2 regions of the Agrobacterium sp. NPDC090273 genome follow, and region 1 is predicted to be linked to the other one. Evidence: riboswitches for the same ligand, from Rfam matches in the RefSeq annotation. Region 1 holds a riboswitch; the other holds the start of a gene.
What was found. A riboswitch is a leader RNA that binds a small molecule or an ion and turns the genes downstream of it on or off. The one in region 1 is predicted to bind cobalamin.
Positions count from the first base shown of each region.

Region 2: linked by a shared signal. The riboswitch ahead of ACIQT8_RS12475 (CbtB domain-containing protein) and the one ahead of bluB (5,6-dimethylbenzimidazole synthase) in region 1 are both predicted to bind cobalamin.

Region 1 is NZ_JBIVYN010000001.1:379,413-383,583, reverse strand. Features, by position in the region: gene ACIQT8_RS01860 (NADP-dependent malic enzyme) at 1-240, shown strand, start outside; gene ACIQT8_RS01855 (DUF2865 domain-containing protein) at 393-1,475, shown strand; gene bluB (5,6-dimethylbenzimidazole synthase) at 1,482-2,141, opposite strand; cobalamin riboswitch at 2,242-2,424, opposite strand; gene ACIQT8_RS01845 (hypothetical protein) at 2,601-3,431, opposite strand; gene ACIQT8_RS01840 (glyoxalase superfamily protein) at 3,610-3,987, shown strand; gene ACIQT8_RS01835 (NAD+ synthase) at 4,073-4,171, opposite strand, start outside.
Region 2 is NZ_JBIVYN010000004.1:92,735-96,905, forward strand. Features, by position in the region: gene ACIQT8_RS12460 (type 1 glutamine amidotransferase family protein) at 1-402, shown strand, start outside; gene ACIQT8_RS12465 (hypothetical protein) at 411-728, opposite strand; gene ACIQT8_RS12470 (CbtA family protein) at 733-1,467, opposite strand; gene ACIQT8_RS12475 (CbtB domain-containing protein) at 1,594-1,779, opposite strand; cobalamin riboswitch at 1,936-2,180, opposite strand; gene ACIQT8_RS12480 (c-type cytochrome) at 2,215-3,132, opposite strand; gene ACIQT8_RS12485 (c-type cytochrome) at 3,246-3,680, opposite strand; gene ACIQT8_RS12490 (LysE family translocator) at 3,797-4,171, opposite strand, start outside.

The DNA.
Region 1 (4,171 bases):
AAGCGCGCCATGCCGAACAGCGCACTGACGGGCGAGGCCAACCTTCTGGTCTTCCCGAACCTCGATGCCGCCAACATCACGCTCGGTGTGACCCGCACGCTGACCGAAGGTCTACATGTCGGCCCGATCCTGCTCGGCACGGCTCTGCCGGCCCATATCCTGTCGCCGTCGGTCACCTCGCGCGGCGTCGTCAACATGGCGGCTCTGGCTGTCGTTCAGGCCTCGCACCCTTCGGTGTGATGGCCTCCTGACGGGATATTAACGCAATTTTGAACGCGCTGTTGCCGCCTTGCGGCAACGGCATATGCTAAAGTCCGAAAAGACACTTTGGACTGGCAATGCCGACAGCACGGCTGACAGCATTGCCCGCAAGACCTGACGGAACGGACAAATTGACCTGCCGCAGCCGCATGACCGGCTTCTTTTTTGCGATGTTCCTTGCCGCACCCGCTGCAGCATTTGCGAACGAGGTGTGCGACACGCTCTATGCCCAGTTGCGTGAGCCACCTCGCGTCATCGGCAACACGGCGGAAGTCCGCTTCTACGCCAACGCCCTTGCCCGCCAGAACATCGCCATCCGCAGGATCAGGAACGATCTGCGTGGCTACGGCTGTTCTTCCGGCAGCATCATCACCTACGGCAGTCCGAATGCCGGTGTCTGCGCGGAAATAGGCGATGCGCTTCTCGACGCTGAACACGAGCGCGATGCCATCATCCATGATCGCGATCAGGCACTGGCAACCCAGCGCGGTGATGATCCCGGCATTCGCCGTCAGCGCATTCTGGCGGCTCTGGACGCAAATGGCTGCAGCCCGGTGGAGGCCGAACGGCCTGCCGTAACGGAACGTAACGTTACGGTATACGGGAACGCCCCGCGGTACGACCAGACGGGAATCCCCACGCAACCCGGCCTATCCGGCGAGGCCGGTCTCAGAACCCTCTGCGTGAAGACCTGCGACGGTTCATTCTTTCCGATTGCTTCCAACGCCTCGCCACTTGATTTTCGTGGACAGGCGGAGCAGTGCCGCAACATGTGCCCCGGCACGGAAACAGAACTTTATTACCACTCCATGACGGATCAGGAGACATCCGACATGGTATCGGCCGAAACCGGCAAACCCTACAAGGAACTGCCGACGGCTTTCGCCTATCGCAATGCGTCCACCCGCGCACCGGGCTGCAGCTGCAACATGGCGGCCTATCAGGACGAGATGAAAAAGCAGGAAGCGGCTGCGACGCCGGAGGCCGAAAAGCCCTACTCCAGCATCACCGACATCACGTCACCACCGGGAGACAAGGTGGCGAAGCCTGTCGAGCCCGAGGCTGCCAAGGCGCCGGAACTGCAGGTCCCGGAGCGTGAGTACGATCCGCACAACAACAAGGTGCGCGTCGTCGGCCCAAAGTTCCTGCCGGACGAAACAAGCCGCATCGATCTGAAGAACCCTGCCCTCAAGGGTATCCAGCCGCAACAGTAACAACGCTCAGCGGTTGCCCCAGCCGTTCCTGAACACCAGCTCTTCCAGTGGCAGGCGCTGGCGCCAGCCTTTGACGGCAAGTTCCGGCTCGCTATAGAGCGTGTCGACGCGGCCGAGGCAGAGCCAGGCGACGATTTCGATATGCTCGGGAATATCGAGAATGACGCGAATGTCGCTGTCATGAAAGATGCTGAGCCAGCCAACGCCGACCCCTTCAGCCCGCGCAGCAAGCCAGAGATTCTGGACGGCACAGACGGTGGAATAGACGTCCGTGCGCAGATTGTGGGTGCGTCCCAGCACCACATCGCCGCCACGGGTCGGGTCGCAGGTCACACAAATGCTGAGCGGCGCCTTGCGAAGTCCCTCCAACTTCAGACTGCGGTAAAGCGCCTGCCGCTCGCCGGAAAACATCTCCGCCGCCTCTTCATTGGCGCGGCGAAACGCCACCCAGGCCGCCTGCTTGATGGCGCCATCGGTGACAAGAGTGAAATTCCACGGCTGCATAAAACCGACGGATGGCGCGGCATGTGCGGCGGCCAGCAGACGTGTCACCAGATCATCCGGCAGCGGATCGGGCAGGAATTCGTCGCGCACATCACGGCGCGTTTCAATGGCGCGGTAAAGCGCGGCCTTGTCTTGTTCGCAAAATTCACTGGCCGGACGCATGGCCTTGCGGAAGTCTTCAGGTTGCATCGTTAATCCCCAACAATGCCGGGGCAAGACACGAGAGCGCCTCACCCATCAACAACCTTCCGCCGTCCGCGCGGGTTGGTCTATCGTATCAGGCCGGTCTTCTGACTTGGCTTCATCCACCCGCTTCGCCTTCCCGAATGACTTCAGTGGCAATCAAAGCTGGTGTCCGCCTTACAGCGCTGGGCACGTTCCGGTCTCACACCGGATTCCCGATTCTCCCGCCCCGTGGGCAGGCACCTGATGCCTGAGGTTATGGCCACGGCGGCGCGGGAATGCAAGCATCATGAATGCCGAACGGAGACATGGCTGTGGCAAACACCCAGCCTGCCCGTCTTATTGGGCCTTGAGCCGAAATCCGGCCAGCCCAAATCCTTGGGCTGGAAATATCTCTTTCATGCGTGCGCTGTGACGGAGACAGACACGCGTGCCGGCTTATCCGACAGGGAAATACCTGACATAGGCAAACTCATCCCCATCCGGTGACCAGTTGGGGGAGTTCATCGTGCCCTGCCCGCCGAAGAGATCAAACAGCGTTTCGACATTGCCGCCATCGGGGTCCATCAGCCGCACGCGCACATGAAGGTCGCGTGGATGGTCGAAGACATCGCCATCATAGGAGACGAAAACCACCTTGTCTCCCTTCGGTGACGGGTGCGGAAACCAGTCGCCATAAACGCTGTCTGTCACGCGCTCGACCGCCGAACCATCAGTGCGCACGCGCCAGATCTGCATCTGGCCGGTGCGGCTGGAGTTGAAATAGATCCACTGCCCATCGGCAGAATAATCCGGGCCGTCATTGCGCCCCTCGCCATGCGTCAGGCGGGTCTCGATACCGGTCTCGATCTCCATGGAATAGATGTCGAATACCTGATCGCGAATGCCACAATAGGCGAACTGCTTTCCATCCGGCGACCAGCCATGCCAGTAGGACGGCAGGTTTTTCGTCATCAGCCTCAGCGCGCCACCGGAGGATGGCAAAAGATAGATGGTGCTCTTGCCGAACTCCACCTTGTCCGAGAGCGCATACATCGACCCATCGGGTGAAATGCCGTGATCGTTGTTGCAGATCGTCGCAAACCCCGTGTCGACCTTCTGAGGCGAAGGATCGCCGGAAAGCGGCAGGCGATAGAGAAATCCCTCGGAATTCAAGAGCAGATACGTGCCATCAGGCGACCAGTTCGGCGCCTCGAACAGTTCCGGTGTCTGCCAGACCACCCGCGCCTGGCGTGTGCGGATATTATAGATTTCGATCGAACTGCGCATTCTGCCTCCCGCTTCGTCATCGACCCGCACTATGGCCGAAACATTTGGCGCTTGCATACCCCGAAGCTGTCTCTATGGTCACAACGTCGCAGGCACCGTCCTGCATACGAAAATTTGGAGCATGGCAACGAACCGGCACCGTCCGCGTCTGTCGCCCTCTCTCCTTCGAGGTTTCTCGATGAATACCAATGCCGATCAAGCGATCCGGTTCGGCCGTGTCGCCGCAATGCTTCCCGTCAAGAATATCCAGAAGGCCCATGATTTCTATGTGGGCGTGCTGGGCTTCACCAAAACTTTCGAAAACGGCAATCCCGTTGGCTTCATGATCCTGAAGCAGGGCAATGCTGAACTTCACCTGACCTTGCAGCCATCGCACAAGGCAGCCCCCTTCAACGTGGCGCATATGATGGTGAGCGATGTCGACGCGCTGCACGCCCTTTGCAGGGCAAACGGCCTGCGCATCATCAAGGGCCTGCAGGACAAGGACTACGGTTTGCGGGCCTTCGTTTTCGAAGACCCGGATGGCAACCGCATCGATGTCGGGCAAGCCATATAAAGGCCAGATCCGGCGGCGCGGTTCACTCCGTGCCGTTTGCCGGCGGTGAAAATGACGCGCAGCTAAAGTTGCGCGTCATAAAAAACTACCGGTCACGGAAGCGATTGGTGATCGGGTAACGCCGGTCGCGGCCGAAGTTCTTTTTGGTGATCTTAACGCCCGGCGCCGACTGGCGGCGTTTGTA
Region 2 (4,171 bases), on a different contig from region 1:
GACGCGCTTGATCCAGATAATATCGATGCTCTGGTGATCGCCGGTGGTCTCAGTTGGGAAAAAGGCGAGGCCGCGGATATCAGTGCCCTTGTGCACCGGTTTCGAAACAAGGGGCGTGTGATCGGTGGGATCTGCGCCGCCGCAAGCGCACTTGCGGGAACCGGCATCCTCAACGATGTCGCTCATACCGGCAACTCGCTGGCATCGCATCGTGCCTATCAAGCCTATCTGGGTGAAGGTCTTTATCGCGATCAACCGCAAGCCGTCAGCGACGGCGGTATCGTCACGGCGCCGGGCAGCGCACCGGTCAGTTTCGCAACGGAAATTCTCAAAGCCCTTGGCCTCTTTGGTCCGGAGGCCGAAGCGGAATTGAGAATTTTCGCAGCGGAACACACGAAGTAGGACAGAAGCTATCTGCCGCGATCCAGAACGCGGCAGATGCGAGGGTTAACAGCGTCGCCCTCGCCAGCTAACACGCGACGAATATCGCGGCTGTTGAGATGCAGACTGCGATCGAGAGGAAGGTCCAGGCGGGCGATCTTGGCCTTTGCAGCGGCAATGAACGCGACGCTGTGTTGCTGAAAATAATCAAGAACGGCCATCTGATCCGGCTCGCCCTTCAACAGGGCCTTGAAGGCCAGGCGGTGCACGGCGCAGGTCGCGCCGTGACCGGGAACGGCGAAACGCAGCGCGTCGAGTTCGTCGCTCCATTCTGCCGCGTCCCGCATGTTGTCAAACCGACTGGAAACGCTTCAGGAAGAAGGCGCTTAGCGTTCCAATCAATGCCCAGAAGACGAAACTCGTCACCGTCGCGGCAACGATGAACTGACGCTCCAGCGGCAGAGGCGCCAGCGCATGTTCACCTTCCGGCGGAAGCGGCGCACCCACCACATGCGGCGCGACAATCAGCACCAGAGCCAGAACCGCCGCCCAGGGTTCACGTCGGAAAGCGATCAGTGCAATACCGCCGCCAGTCGCGGCAACGGTTGCGATCCACCAGGTTTGACGAGCGGCGAGTGCGGCAGCCGGGCTTCCAGGCAGTTCTGGCGGAAGACCGATCATCGGTGCCAGCATGACGGCAGCAAACCCCGCCACACCCCACAACAGGCCCTCACGCCAACCGCCGTTGGTGCCGCGCAACGACAAGAGACCGGTCAAGACGAGTGCATAACCGATGGCCGTCAGAACATTGGCTGCGACTGTATAGGCCGCACGTTCGAAACCATCAGCCGGAGCCCAGGCGTCTTCGTCATGTTCATGTGTGTGGGCTGGAGCCTGTGCGGTCGTTTGCGCATCGGTTGCCGGCGCCGTGTCATGGCTGTGTGGAGCTTCACCACCAGCGCTTTCGTAGGTTTCCGCCTGCAGGATCAGCGGTGTGGTGCCAACGGCCTGCATGGCCGAAACGGCGACACCGCCAATCAAGCCGACCAGCACCGACGTAAAAACAATATTGCGAAAAGACGACATGCAATTTCCCCCTCAGGAGCATGAACCCGAAAGCGTCAGTGGCTTTCGAACGTCATCATGCCCTGTTTCCTCAAATTCTGGAGCAGCTTCACGTTCAGGGTGCAAAGTCCCCGAAATCATTCAGCTTTAGTGGCAGGGAAACGCATTGGCGTGGCGCGTATCATGCGCTGCGTTGTGAACAGCTTCGACATGCGAGAAGCCGACGAAACCGACGACGAAAAGGCCGAGAACGATCGCTGTCAGCGATTGGGCAATGCTGCTGCTTTTCGCTGTTACAGCGGCATTGGCGGTATTCTGATTGATAATAGACATGGTGAGCCTCTCCCGGCGCATCAGCGCCATTGTGAACGGGCAAGCGTCCAATCCAGGCGCAGGACCGCATCGATACAATTCACCACGGGGAATGCGAGACTGACACAGGCGCAGTCACCTGCCCCTGTAATCCTGCTGCTCCGGACACCCCGCCGGCATAAACATTTCCGTGAGGGCAGGTCTCCTGGCTCGCGGGTCAAAACCTGAAACACCTTCCCGGCCGGGTTATCCCCCGCATGAGCCCAACCTTTCGGTTCCAGCCATGCAGCCGACCAGTGGTATTTCCGTTTCAGGCTCTCCGCTCACAGTTGCGGGGGCAGCCACGAATGGGGATTGCTCCTTATCGTGTTCCCTTTTCACCTTCCGGATTTCCGGAAGGAACCATCACAGTTTTGTTATCCGACGGCGATAGTGGAGAGTCAATGCCTCTCCACCTCAACGCGCCGGAACAGCCTTCAGATAGGCGGCAATCGCGTCCCGGTCGTCCGCCGTCAACCGTGCCATGTTCTGCTGGACCTTGACCATGGAGCCGCCGACGCTGTCGAACTCCGGTGTAAAGCCGGTCTCGAGGTAGCTTGCGATATCCTCGGCTGCCCAACCGCCGATGCTTTCCGATGCTGGCGTAATGTCAGGAATTCTGCCCTCACCTTCCGGATTGGGACCGCCCGCCAGCCATTTGTCCGCAAGGAAGCCGCCAAGCGCATTGCGCGGCGTATGGCATTCGCCACAATGGCCAGGGCCCTCCACCAGATACTGGCCACGCAGCAGTTCGGCATCGGCATTGGCAAGTTCGACACGAGGGGCGCCTTTATCGAAATAAAGGAATTTCCAGCCACCCAAGGTGACACGCATGTTGAACGGGAATGGCAGGTCGTGTCCCGGTGCATCGTTCTGGCTCGCGGGAAGCGCCTTGAGATAACCGAAGAGATCGTTGATGTCCTTGGAGGTCATCCTGGCATAGGATGCATAGGGGAAGGACGGATAAAGATGTTCACCATCCCTGCCGACGCCCCGTGTCATGGCGTCGCCAAACTGCGCCAGCGTCCACCCGCCAATACCGTGCTGCGGATCAGACGAGATGTTCGGCACACGGAAGGTTCCGAAAGGGCTCGGCAGATCCTGACCGCCGGCAAGCGTCAGAAGTGCATCACCTGTTACACCGGGCGCAGCATGACAGCTTGCGCAGCCGCCTGCCCAGAACAGCGTCTCGCCGTTGGCGAGGTCCGGCTCTCCAAGGCTCGCCCAGTGGCTTGGCGCCTGCCGCTCCGGCGCCGTAACGACCATAAAAATACCGAAACCAGCGGCTGCGGCCAATACGGCGCCGCCCGCAAGTTTCGTCCAGATGGAAGGCATACCCCTCTCCCCTCTCAGACCAATCGACATTCACATTTGCACTGAGCGCACCGGATCGATCCGACGCCTCAAGAGAAAGCCACCCGAAGGCGACTTTCCCGATGCGATGAACATCACTTCTTCAGACGGTAGGTCTGATGGCAGGTACCGCAATCGGCGCCGAGTTTCTGCATGGCGGTTGCGACGCCGGCCTGATCCACGGGCAGGCTGGCGAGAATCGCGTCCGCATCTTCACCGAGCTTTGCAGACTTGGCCTTGAAGTCCTCGAAATTTTCCCAGATGGCGGGTGCTGCCGCACTGCCAGCTTCGGAGCCAGCCGGGAACTGGTCCGGGAAAGCCTTGGCGTTGGTGCTGATTGTCGTCACGGCAGTCTTGACCGCCTCGGCGTCAAAAGGCTTCTGCCCCTTGGAAATGGCGGCGAGCGACCCCATCGCGCCGCCAATCTGCTTCATCATGCCTTCGCGCTTTTCGACTTCGCCGGCTGCGTAAACCGCACCGGCGCACAGACAGCCGAACAGCATCGCTGCCGTGATGGTTTTCAGTTTCATGAACTCTCTCCTTGATCCCGACAGGTAACGGGCTTGATACGAACGGGGCGAGGATGCCCGTTCCGTCAGGCAAAAAGAAGTCACATTGAAGTGAAATTTCGCGTGAAAACAGAAGCCTAAGACAACCCTTCCCAGAGTGTCAGCAATGCGACTGCAACCAGCATCACACCCGCAGCGCGACCGATGAAAACAGTGGTAGCAGGCGAGGAAACAAGCCATGCCCTGCTTCTGTCCGCCGTTAATGCCAGCCCGCCATAGACCGCAAACTGGGTTGCCGCGACCATGAGGCCCATCACCGCGCCCTGCATCCAGATCGGCCCATAGGCGGGTTTGAGAAATTGTGGATAGATCGCCATCATGAAGAGATAGGCTTTGGGGTTCGACAGGCAGGTGAGCATGGCGCGCCAGAACGCTTTTCTGGCCGAGACGCTGGCATCCGCTTCGCCACCGTTCACGACGATGGAACTGCGCGCGAGGCTGATTCCGATCCA